DNA from 2 places in the Sphingobacterium sp. UBA5789 genome. Region 1 is predicted to be linked to the other one. Evidence: riboswitches for the same ligand, from Rfam matches in the RefSeq annotation. Region 1 holds a riboswitch; the other holds the start of a gene.

Region 1 (5,744 bases):
TATCTTCCGCAAATTCCGCTGTCAGGAATCCGGAGATGATTTGAGATAGTATTTTGGTCTCGATCAAAAATCCATCATGTCCATACAGGGAATCCAGCTGATAGTATTCTGCTCCTGAAATATGCTGTGCAATGAATTGCTGCTCTACCGGTGGAAATAATACATCTGTCGTGATACCGATGACCAGTGTTTTTTGCTTCAGTTCCTGTAGTGTCTGCGCCGCAGAAATACGGCCACGCCCCAGATGGTGACTGTCCATAGCTTTGGATAAGAACCAGTAGCTGTACGCATTGAAACGGTTTACCAGTTTTTCGCCCTGATAGCTTTGATAAGATGAGGCCTTATACTGATCAGTTTTTTCATTATCAGATTCCTCCTGCGTAGCTGCATAGGTATCATATGAACGATAGGATAGCAGGGCCAGACTTCTGGCTGCTTTCAGTCCTTTGGCTCCGCCATCAGGTTTGTTGGCATAAAAGGTCCGGTCGGCAGTGATGGCTAACCGCTGGCTTTCATTGTAGGCTATTCCCCATGGGGAGTGTACAGCGTTGGTCGCCATAACTATCAGATGGGAAATGTCGATCTGTGCGGAAGCTGCCCATTCCAGCGCCTGCTGCCCTCCCAATGAACCGCCAATCAGGATGTTGATCTTTTGTATATCCAGATGATCGGCCAGCAACTGGTTTGCCTGTACCATATCACGTACTGTAAACTGTGGAAAGGATAAGTAATAAGGCTGATCTGTCTGTGGATTGACAGATAAAGGGCCTGAAGATCCATAGTGCGAACCCAGTGCATTGGCACAAACAATAAAATAATCGCGGGGATTGAAGAGATCGTTTTCTCCAAATAGTCCTTTCCACCAGTCAAACACATCGGAGTTTGCCGTCAGGGCATGGCATACCCAGACGACATTATCTCTATCCGCATTTAACTTTCCATAGGTATGGTAGGCAATCTGCAGATCATCGATCTGCTTGCCGTTCTCAAATACAAATGGTTCAGTATATTTAAAAGTTTTGCTACTCATTTATGCTTTATTGTATTTTCCCCGATGAAGGGGATTACATATTCTTTGAAAAATATATGCTTTGTAGCCTGTAGAACAGTCTTTAAAGCCTTATTATTTAATCTTTTCAAATGCTTGTTGAAGATCTGCTTTGATATCATCAATATGTTCGATACCAACGGATATTCTCAACAGACCCGGATATACTCCTGCACCAATCTGTGCTTCTTCGCTCAGTTGCTGATGTGTAGTAGCTGCAGGATGGATAATAAGAGATTTGGTATCTCCGACATTCGCCAGGTGGCTGATCAGTTGCAGACTGTCAATAAATTCGTTTGCTTTTTGAGGATCTCCTTTGATAGCAAAAGAAAGTACACTTCCGAATCCGTTTCTGAGGTATTTCTGTGCGTTGTTGTGATATGGAGAGCTTTTTAATCCAGGGTAGCTTACTTTCTCCACCTGTGGATGTGCTTCCAGCCATTGTGCTACTTCGAGTGCATTATCTACATGGCGTTGTACACGCAGTGATAATGTTTCGAGACCTTGTAACAATAAGAACGAATTGAATGGAGACAGGGCAGGGCCAAAGTCACGAAGACCTTCAACACGTGCTCTGATCGCAAACTGTATATTTCCAAAAGGACCATCAGGACCGAATACATCTGCGAAAACTAATCCGTGATATCCTTCAGAAGGTTCTGAAAACTGTTTGAATTTACCATTACCCCAATTGTAATTTCCTCCGTCAACGATAACGCCACCAATACTGGTACCGTGTCCGCCGATCCATTTAGTAGCTGATTCAACGACTACATGTGCTCCGTGTTCCAATGGTTTGAATAAGTAACCTCCTGCACCAAATGTATTGTCTACAATCAAAGGAATATCATATTTCTTGGCTACAGCTGCGATTTTTTCGAAATCAGGAATGTTGAAACTCGGATTACCGATGGTCTCGATATAGATAGCTTTGGTTTTGTCATCGATAAGTGATTCTATTTGTTCAGCTTCACTGTCTTGTGCAAAACGAACTTCTATACCTAATCTTTTAAAAGCAACTTTAAACTGGTTGTAAGTCCCGCCGTAAAGGTTGGATCCGGCTACAAAATTTTCACCGCTTTCGAGGATATTATTCAGTGCAATAAACTGAGCTGCCTGTCCTGATGCGACTGCCACAGCTGCTACTCCGCCTTCTAATGCAGCAATACGTTTTTCAAATACATCTGTTGTCGGATTCATGATACGGGTGTAGATATTGCCAAATTGTTTCAGGGCAAATAAGTTAGCACCATGTTCCGCATTTTCAAATACATAAGATGTTGTCTGGTAAATAGGTACTGCTCTGGATCCTGTGGTCGGATCTGCTACCTGACCTGCATGTACTTGTAGTGTTTCAAATTTTAAGTTTGTATTTTCTGACATTTCTTTGGGAGTTTAAAATTGTAATGAAATTATTGATTAAAAGAATACACTTGTTGCTGCTCACTCCTGTGTCTTAGGCGTGAGATAGCCGTGCTGAGGGATAAGAGAAAATCTTAGCAACACATCGCATTGTACATTCGCATTCGGTTGGAAAACAACACAGAATGGTATGACAAAGGATTGGTATCCTGCTTTGAGGATGTTCCGAATGATGTGAAATTGTAAAATGTAATGTTCATAGCCTTTTCATTTATATGCTCCAAAGCAACATTGCTTCGGACAGGAATTGGCACCTTTTCAAACGTTTTTTGAAGGTTGCCAGTGGGTCATTGAGCCAGTCTCTCGCCACTTCTTTATAAATCAAAACCCTACGATATAGAGAGGTAATGATTAGGTTGTCTTCCGCTGAAGACTCTGCAAATATATCTTTTGATTTTTAATCTTGCAAATAATTGCTCAAAAACTTTTAAAAACAAATGGAATAAATATACGGAATCCGCAGTTGGAGGGAAATTTTAAAACAGCAAAAAACAGCCATTAAAAGAGCAGAAAACGGATTTTTTTACTACAGGATGCTCTATATGTTTGTGCAGTAAAATCAAAGCAATAAAAGATGAAAGAAACAGGAGAATTAAACTGGAATCACATTACATCAGAGCTTCACGATAAGGGCTATGCTGTCCTTTCGGAGGTTCTTACGGATCAGGAATGTGAGGAGCTGAAAGCAAATTATTACCATCCCGATGCTTACCGGAAAACAGTAGTGATGGAGCGTTATCGATTTGGAAAAGGAGAGTATAAGTATTTTGATTATCCGCTTCCGGACCTTATTGCAAAAATCCGAAAAACGGTTTATCCGTATCTTGCAACAGTAGCTAATGCCTGGAATCGTGCATTACATATTGAGGTCGAATTTCCGGCTGAACATGAAGTGCTGATGAAGCAATGCCATGATCTCCAGCAAACTAAAGCTACTGTTCTGATTTTAAAATACGGACCTGGCGGATTCAATACGCTGCATCAGGATCTGTACGGCGAAGTTTATTTCCCTATGCAGATTCTTCTTTTTCTGAGTGAACCGGAGGTGGATTTTACGGGAGGAGAATTTGTATTGCTGCAGCAGATACCCAGAGCTCAGTCACAGGCTATTGTATTGAAACCAAAAAAGGGAGATATTCTGATTTTTACGACCAATTTCAGACCTGTGAAAGGAACAAGGGGGTATTACCGTGCTAATATGAAACATGGCGTAAGTGAGGTGCATAGTGGCGAACGCTATACATTGGGAATTATTTTTCATGATGCACTTAGCTGATGCCAATCCGCCACAGTATATATGAAGATGGAGAAGTAAGAAGTAAAATCCGGACGGCTGAAATATGCTTTGCGGGGCATGTTAAATTAAAAATATACGGTAAACTATCTTGCGGATCCGGGAAAAGGATGCTTCGTAAGAACCGGGTTTTCTTTGCTTCTGAGAAAGAGGCACTGTTATCCGGATACCGACCCTGTGGTCATTGTATGAGAAACGAGTTTGTCAAATGGAAAAATAGAGAAACCTGATAATTTTAAGATAGTTGGACTGCAAATGTGTAAGTATTCAACTGTCAGCTTATAATTTTGGAGATGGCCATTTCGATTGTATCTATGACTTCTTCTATTTCAGTTTGATTTAAGGAGGCAAAACCGAAACGGAATGCATTCCATTCTTCGTTTATGACTTTTATTTTTATACCGTTTCGGAGTAACATTTCATGAAGTTGGCGGACAGGAATCTTTTTATCCATTTGAACCCACATGGCCATTCCACCACCGGGCAGACTAAGTGAGACATAGGGACTTGTTTTTTTTGTAATAAGATCATACAGATGGTCTCTTCTCAGGTGATATGCTTTCTTTGCTTTTGTAATATAACGCTTGAGTTCTCCTTCTTGAATAAGGGAAGCCAGCGCATCCTGCATAAACATATCGCCTCCAACATCTATGGATTTTCGGAAATCTGCGGCCTGATTGATAAAATTGCCCGGAGCAATCATAAAACCTATGCGTATGGAGGGTGCGAGTATCTTAGAAAATGATCCGATATAGATCACTCTTCCTTCATGATTGGCACTTGCAAGTGGAAGATAGGGTGCGGAATCATAATGATAATCGTAGTCGTAATCATCTTCGATAATTACAAAATTATAGTGTTTAGCCAGCTCCAGTAAGCGCATTCTTCTTTCAGTACTTAAAGTGACTGTTGTCGGATAATGGTGGTGAGGAATAACATATACGAAATGAATAGTTTGCTGTGTACAAATATGTGCTATCGCATCGATATCCAGCCCGTACTTATCTACTGGTACGCTGATCACAGTTGCTCCCATATCTGTAAAGACCTTATTTGCTGTGGCATATCCGGGATCACCTGCTATCACCTGTGTATTCTTACGGGTCAGGAGGTGGGCAGCAATATAGATGCTCATCTGTGCGCCGTGGGTGATGAGTATATTTTCTTTGCCAATGTTTATTCCTCTTGTTTCTGAAAGTAATAATGTCAGTTGCTCCCGTAACCGGATAGAGCCTCGTGCATTGTCTTCTTTACTCTGTTCGATGTTATTTTTTTTAGTCAGAATAAACCGATATGATTTTAGTAGCGTATCAATAGGAGAGAGACGTACATCCGGATATCCGTCATCAATGATTAATTTAAGAATCGCTGTGTGATCTTCCTGTACAGTAGGTTGTACACGATGTTCGCCGGGAATTTCCAAACGGTATCCATAAGCATTATGCATGCGTTCGCTGTTCCATTTTTTTGGTTTTAACAGGGGAAGTTGTTCCGATACATAAATTCCTTTCCGGGGAATTGCTTTTATATAATCCTGAGCAATAAGTTCGTCATAAGCAGCGAGTACGGTTTTGCGGTGCAAACCTAGTTTTTGAGCCATCTCCCTACTACCAGGTAATGCAGCTCCCGGCTTCAGGATACCATTTCGTATAGCCTTACTGATTGCGATTGCTATCTGCAGGTAAACCGGATTTTTGTGTGCTCTTTCTATTGTTATGACTGACTCAAACGGAAACATACTGGACTACTTATTGGTTTTATTGTGGACTACAAAGGTAGTCCAAATAACGCATATGTTTGTTGAAAATTAATAACAAATAATAGGAATATGAATTACAACATTAAAAAAGTGGTCCTTGAAGATCTGGATCAGGCGGCAGAACTATTTGATCTTTACCGTGTTTTTTACCGTCAGGAATCGGATGTAGAAAAAGGGAAGAAATTTTTGAGAGAAAGAATACTGAATGATGAATCGCACAT
Region 2 (5,744 bases), 520 kb from region 1:
CCGGTTGTCCCTCTATATAATAACGTGCGGCTGAAGCTTTATTGCCTACCTTAATCGTAAATGTCTCTTCCGGAAGCGCATAAAACATATCTTCATCGGTCATATCATCACCAATAGCCAGAACAAATCCGGGCTCAAAATCCTTATAGATTTCCAGTGCAGCGCGCCCCTTATTGACCTCCGAATTTTTCACTTCTATCACATCATCCCCATCCAATAACTGCACGCCATAGTTAGGGACAATATACCGCAGCCTGTCCATCAACTCCTGAGCCCGCAGCCGTCCAAGTCCTTTCTGTACCTTACGGTAATGCCAGGCTAAAGAATAATTCTTCTCCTCTACAAATGCACCGGGTGTACGATCGGCATACTTCACCATTGTTGTTTTTATAATATCCTTCCAAACAGTAGACAAGCCTTTTTTAGCTTTCCATTCCCCGTCCGGATAATTAGACCAGGCCCCATGTTCGCCCACCAGAATCATATCCCTGTCCAGAAACCATTTTTGCAGAGTCTGATGTTTACGGCCACTGATAATAACGACCAGATTTTTCGGATCTTCACTGATTTGTTCGAGAATCTGATACAGTTCGCTTGTTGGGGTTGCCTTTTCAGCCTCTTTATTAAATCCGACCAGCGTACCGTCATAGTCTAATAAAATAAGACGTTTATCTGCACTTCGGTAATTTTCACACATCTGTTCTTTGATTTTGTCACCTACTTTTCGGGACAATTCCTTAACCTGCAGATCTTTAATCTCACGGAGTCTCTCCAGAAACTGATTTACCCAATGATGGATATTAAACTTACGTACATTTTCCAGCATAGACTCCATCCGCTCAGACTGTTCTTCTTCGGTCATTTCCAATGCCTGCATTAGACTTTGAGCGACACCATAGGCATCATTCGGATTCACAATCAGCGCATCCGGCAGCTCCCGCGCGGCACCTGCCATCTCACTTAATACCAATACCCCATGTTGCTCCGGATGACTGGCAATATATTCCTTACAGACCAGATTCATACCATCCCGTATAGGAGTTACCAGACATACATCTGCTGAAACATACAATGCGGATAACTCTTCCATCGGATAGGAATTGTAGAAGTATGCAATTGGTATCCAGTCTTCTGTACCATACATCGCATTCACTCTACCTACAGAACGGTCCACTTCATCCTTTAGCATCTTATACTGTGGCACCTGATCTCTGGATGGAACGACAAGCATATAGTAGACAACCTCTTTCATATAAGCCGGATATTCCTTCAGCAGATTCTCAAAAGCGTGAATACGTTCCAATATACCCTTACTGTAATCCAGACGATCTACGGACAGAATAATTTTGCGGTGTCTGAAATTATCTCTGATTGTCTCGGCCCGTTCCCGGATACTATTTTCTCTGGCCAGTTTTTCAAACTTACTGTTATCTATACCCATAGGATAAGCTTCTACAAACACTGTCCTGCCGCCGTGTTGCAAACTGTTGTCCTTATTTTTAGTTCCCAGAATGTGCGAACAGGCATCAATAAAATACTGCGAATCATTAAACGTATGAAATCCGATCAGATCCGCTCCCAGTAAACCATTCAGCAGTTCATTTCGCCAGGGAATCAGACGGAAAAGTTCATGGGAAGGAAAAGGAATATGTTGAAAGTAAGCAATGGAAATCTCATTCTTAAAAGCTCTTATCTGACTTGGGAGCAACATCAGCTGATAATCATGAATCCAGACTTCATCATTCTCCTGAATATAGCTTTTGATAATATTTGAAAATTTAACATTTACATTCAGATAAGTTTGCCAATTCGCTTCATCATATACTGCATAACTCGGGCGATAATGACAAATTGGCCATAAAACCTCATTTGAAAAACCTTCATAAAAACCTTCCAGCTCCTCCTGATCAAGAAATACAGCTACAAGATTCAATGTCCGTAACTTTTCCCTGATCTCCTCTTCTTCTGTTTCATTTTCAGGAACGATACCCGGCCATCCTATCCAGATATTTCCACCAGTATTGTAGATAGACCCTAAACCCGTGGCCAATCCTCCTTCGCTGGGCATGAAATTAAGTCCTTGATCGGTACGTTCTATTTTTATAGGAAGTCTGTTAGAAACTATGATAGTTTTACTCATTTTATTTTTTATTTTTTTGAAGCTCAAATACGATTTTGAGCAGATACATAGGTGAGAAGTTTAGGCGTATGCCAGATATACATTAAACAACAAAACCTCATTTTTGTTTATAATAATTGATTTTTAATATCAAAAAGGCCTTTTTTCTATTGGATTGATTCATTAAAAGCTACTCTTGTTCAGTCTCTTGTTTTACTGAAAAAGAATTAAAAAATCAGTTTCCCCGACAAGTCTGAAAAATATTTATGAATAAAAATTTGGATTACTAAAATAAAGTCTATAATTTTGGTAGAGTATTCAGAATTGTTCGAAACAATACCAACCGAGTGGAGTCACCACGGTGGTAAAATAATACGGGTGTCCGCCAAAATAAACGTCAATCACGACTTATTTTAAGCCCAGGTTCTGAATACGATTTATGGTTAAACGTTTTTAATTTTAAATGGTATGTCAACACCGATTCAACTTTATCAGGATTTTTTGGAAATCTTTCAAAAGTACAGCGTACAGGAATTAATAGAAGTCAACAATCAGGATATACAGGCACATGGCCGGCCGGGTTCCAGCGGAGCTTTCCGTACGGCATTATTACACGCATTTTCGTTAAGGGGATTGGATCTTTCCAGAATAGTTTCTAAAGAAGATGGATTTACTTCTATCACTATTTCAGCACTCCGGTTGGAGGATAATGTCCTTATACCTATAAATTAAAGAGAAATCTGACTAAATGTGTAGTTAAGCGCCGGTAAAGCAAAAGATCTGCAATAGCTACACACAGGCTTTAATCATTATGCTATTTACCTTTGAAAAGTACAGAGTCACGCTACTTTGTACCGAAGGTGCGGGCATATAGCAAATGCTGTACAGCGTATTCAGCAATATTTTGTACAGTCACAGCAGATGTCCGCACCTATAGCAAAGACCAGATCCGGACTTAAATCGAACAGTTCTATCTCTCTTCCTTAATCCTGATGTGATAGTGCATAGAGAGCAAATGTACCTAGCCAATGACTGCCCATATAATCATCATTTGAGATATTAGGCAGCGAGAAAGCAAGATGCTCATGTCCTACCTTTTTGAGATGGTGCAACTCAGGCAAGGCCTTTGCAATACCATTAAGACAAGTGGCACGGCTGAAATTCAAACCATCCAGATGAACCAGCTTGCCGTCTGTGCGATCTTTTACGACAGCCGGCTTTAATGAAAAATCCGCTTCAAACAATTGTGGCATAAAAGTCTTTAACCAGGTTTTATACGCGTCCTGAGGCAATATTTTACTCATTACAAGCGCCTCTTCCAGACAGGGAGACAGAAAATCAGAGCCACTTGGCTCATAGGCCAGATCACAATTCTTGTCCTGAGTATATAAGCGTTTTGCATGCTCTGCCAGTATATTTTCAAATTCTTTATTGCCTACAGCTCTTGCATAGTCCAGTGAAAGTGAAAAACCAAATGCAGAATTATCATGCTGTCCCGAACGTATAGGATAGACTAATTTAGGCAGGTAAGTTTGATATCGGTCTACCAATATATCTACTAAGGGCTGCAGATTCTGCGCCCACTGCTTGGCATCCGTATCATTCCAGCTTAGCAGCTCTTCCTGCAATTTGAATAACCAGGCCCAGCCATATGTACGCTCAAAACCGAGGTTATTTTTATCCTGAAAAAAAGCCAGCTCTATCTGTACATTTTCAGGAGTGATATGTTGCTTCAGTAACTGACGAATATGACCATCTTTATCCAGATCAGGATGTGTTTTCAAAATTTTGATAACAGACCAATATCCGTGCACAGAAGAATGCCAGTCAAAGCAGCCATAGAAGACAGGTCTTAATTGCCTAGGTGTTTTGAGATCCTGCTCACTACCTATCACCTGTCCGAGTTTATTCGGATACTCTGTAGTCAGACAGTGGAGAGGAAGATTCAGAATGCGCTGTGCCTGCTGTGCATCCAGCTGAATGCTTTTCACAGAATCCTGAGCAGCATTATTCTTATTTTCAGTTGATTGGCAAGAAAATAGCCCAAACAAAACAGGAAGGATCAAAATAATTCGGTTCATCATTTCAAAATCATAGTTTGGCTAAATATAGTCAAATTAAGCTCATAATAACAAGACAGACTTTTAATTTGAGAAAAGGACTCTTACTTTTAGGGAAAGTAAAAAAACGAACGCTATGAAATATCGGAAAATTGGAAAAAGCGATCTTCAACTATCGACTATTACTTTTGGCGCCTGGGCTGCCGGAGGATGGATGTGGGGAAGTACAGATCGTAATGAGGCTATAAAAGCGATACAAGCTGGCTTGGAAGAAGGGATGACATCTATAGATACAGCACCTATCTATGGGCAGGGCACAAGTGAAGAAATCGTTGGTGAAGCTATTAAAGGATTGTCGCGCGACAAGATTCAAATTCTGACTAAGTTCGGAATGCGCTGGGATACAGATCAGGGTGATCTTGTAGGACCCAGTAAAAACAATCAGGGACAGGATATTACAATCTATAAATACGCAGGTAAGGACAGCGTGATATACGAATGTGAGCAGTCGCTAAAAAGACTGGGAACAGATTATATTGATCTTTACCAGATTCACTGGAATGACAAAACTACAGCAATTGAAGAAACTTTTGAAGCCGTAGCCAGACTTATAGAACAAGGTAAAATAAGATACGCAGGTGTCTGTAATTATGATAAAGGTCAGGTAGCAAGAGCTGCTTCTGTATGTCCAATTATTTCCGATCAGATTCCTTACTCTATGGTCAACAGAGGCATAGAAAAGGAAACCGTTCCCTACTGTATTGCTAACGATATCGGAATACTTGCTTATAGTCCTATGGAAAGAGGTCTCCTTACCGGAAAAATGAAACCCGGACAACAATTCGGAGCGGGAGACCATCGTGCTAATCTTCCGTTTTTTACAGATGACAGTATTGCCAGAACAAATACATTTCTGAAAACGATAGAACCTATTGCAGATAAATACGATGTGACCCTCGGACAACTGGTATTAGGCTGGACAGTGGCTCAGCCCGGTATCACTATTGCACTGGCAGGGGCACGCAATGCATCACAGACTATAAGCAATGCAAGAGCGGGTGATTTGGAAATCGAACAGCAAGATATTGATACAATTACTAAAGAACTTCATACTATGCTTCCATAGCCTTCGTACAGGAAGCAAAAAAATCCAGACGATATACTACATTCGTCTGGATTTTTTTATTTGATATCTGCCGGTTTTAAGAAGTTGGCGGTAATTTAACACGATAAATACGGTACGGAAAAGAAGTTTTATCTGTACCTCCGTTCCATTGCGGTAATCTGTTGACCTGAGCACAGGAGAAATACAGGTATCCGTCTGTACCTATACCTAAGGAATCCGGCCAGATCAACCGTGGATCCTGCACAAGCGTGATCAGTTTGCCGGCAGGTGTGAAATATTTGATACTGTAATCCAGAGAGGAAGTGATATAAATATTGCCGGCTACATCCGCTTCCATACCGTGGCATACAGCAGTCTCACCCATCTCCTCCACATAAGAACTGAGTTGCTGTTGAGAAAGCTTATCATCCGCCAGATATTTAGTTTCTATACGATATAA

The links. A riboswitch is a leader RNA that binds a small molecule or an ion and turns the genes downstream of it on or off. The one in region 1 is predicted to bind S-adenosylmethionine.
Region 2: it holds a riboswitch for S-adenosylmethionine, as region 1 does, so the genes downstream of both, B4B65_RS17565 (5-oxoprolinase) here and B4B65_RS19925 (O-acetylhomoserine aminocarboxypropyltransferase/cysteine synthase family protein) in region 1, are expected to answer to the same signal.

Annotation. Positions count from the first base shown of each region.
Region 1 covers NZ_DIDX01000007.1:555,039-560,782, reverse strand. Annotated here, with positions in the region: gene B4B65_RS19930 (homoserine O-acetyltransferase family protein) at 1-1,030, opposite strand, end outside; gene B4B65_RS19925 (O-acetylhomoserine aminocarboxypropyltransferase/cysteine synthase family protein) at 1,124-2,431, opposite strand; SAM riboswitch class I at 2,679-2,793, opposite strand; gene B4B65_RS19920 (2OG-Fe(II) oxygenase) at 3,045-3,746, shown strand; gene B4B65_RS19915 (Ada metal-binding domain-containing protein) at 3,746-3,994, shown strand; gene B4B65_RS19910 (PLP-dependent aminotransferase family protein) at 4,039-5,502, opposite strand; gene B4B65_RS19905 (GNAT family N-acetyltransferase) at 5,593-5,744, shown strand, end outside.
Region 2 covers NZ_DIDX01000007.1:39,624-45,367, forward strand. Annotated here, with positions in the region: gene B4B65_RS17560 (bifunctional alpha,alpha-trehalose-phosphate synthase (UDP-forming)/trehalose-phosphatase) at 1-2,140, opposite strand, end outside; SAM-I-IV-variant riboswitch at 2,429-2,522, shown strand; gene B4B65_RS17565 (5-oxoprolinase) at 2,588-2,851, shown strand; gene B4B65_RS17570 (DUF2891 domain-containing protein) at 3,103-4,200, opposite strand; gene B4B65_RS17575 (aldo/keto reductase) at 4,316-5,305, shown strand; gene B4B65_RS17580 (L-dopachrome tautomerase-related protein) at 5,382-5,744, opposite strand, start outside.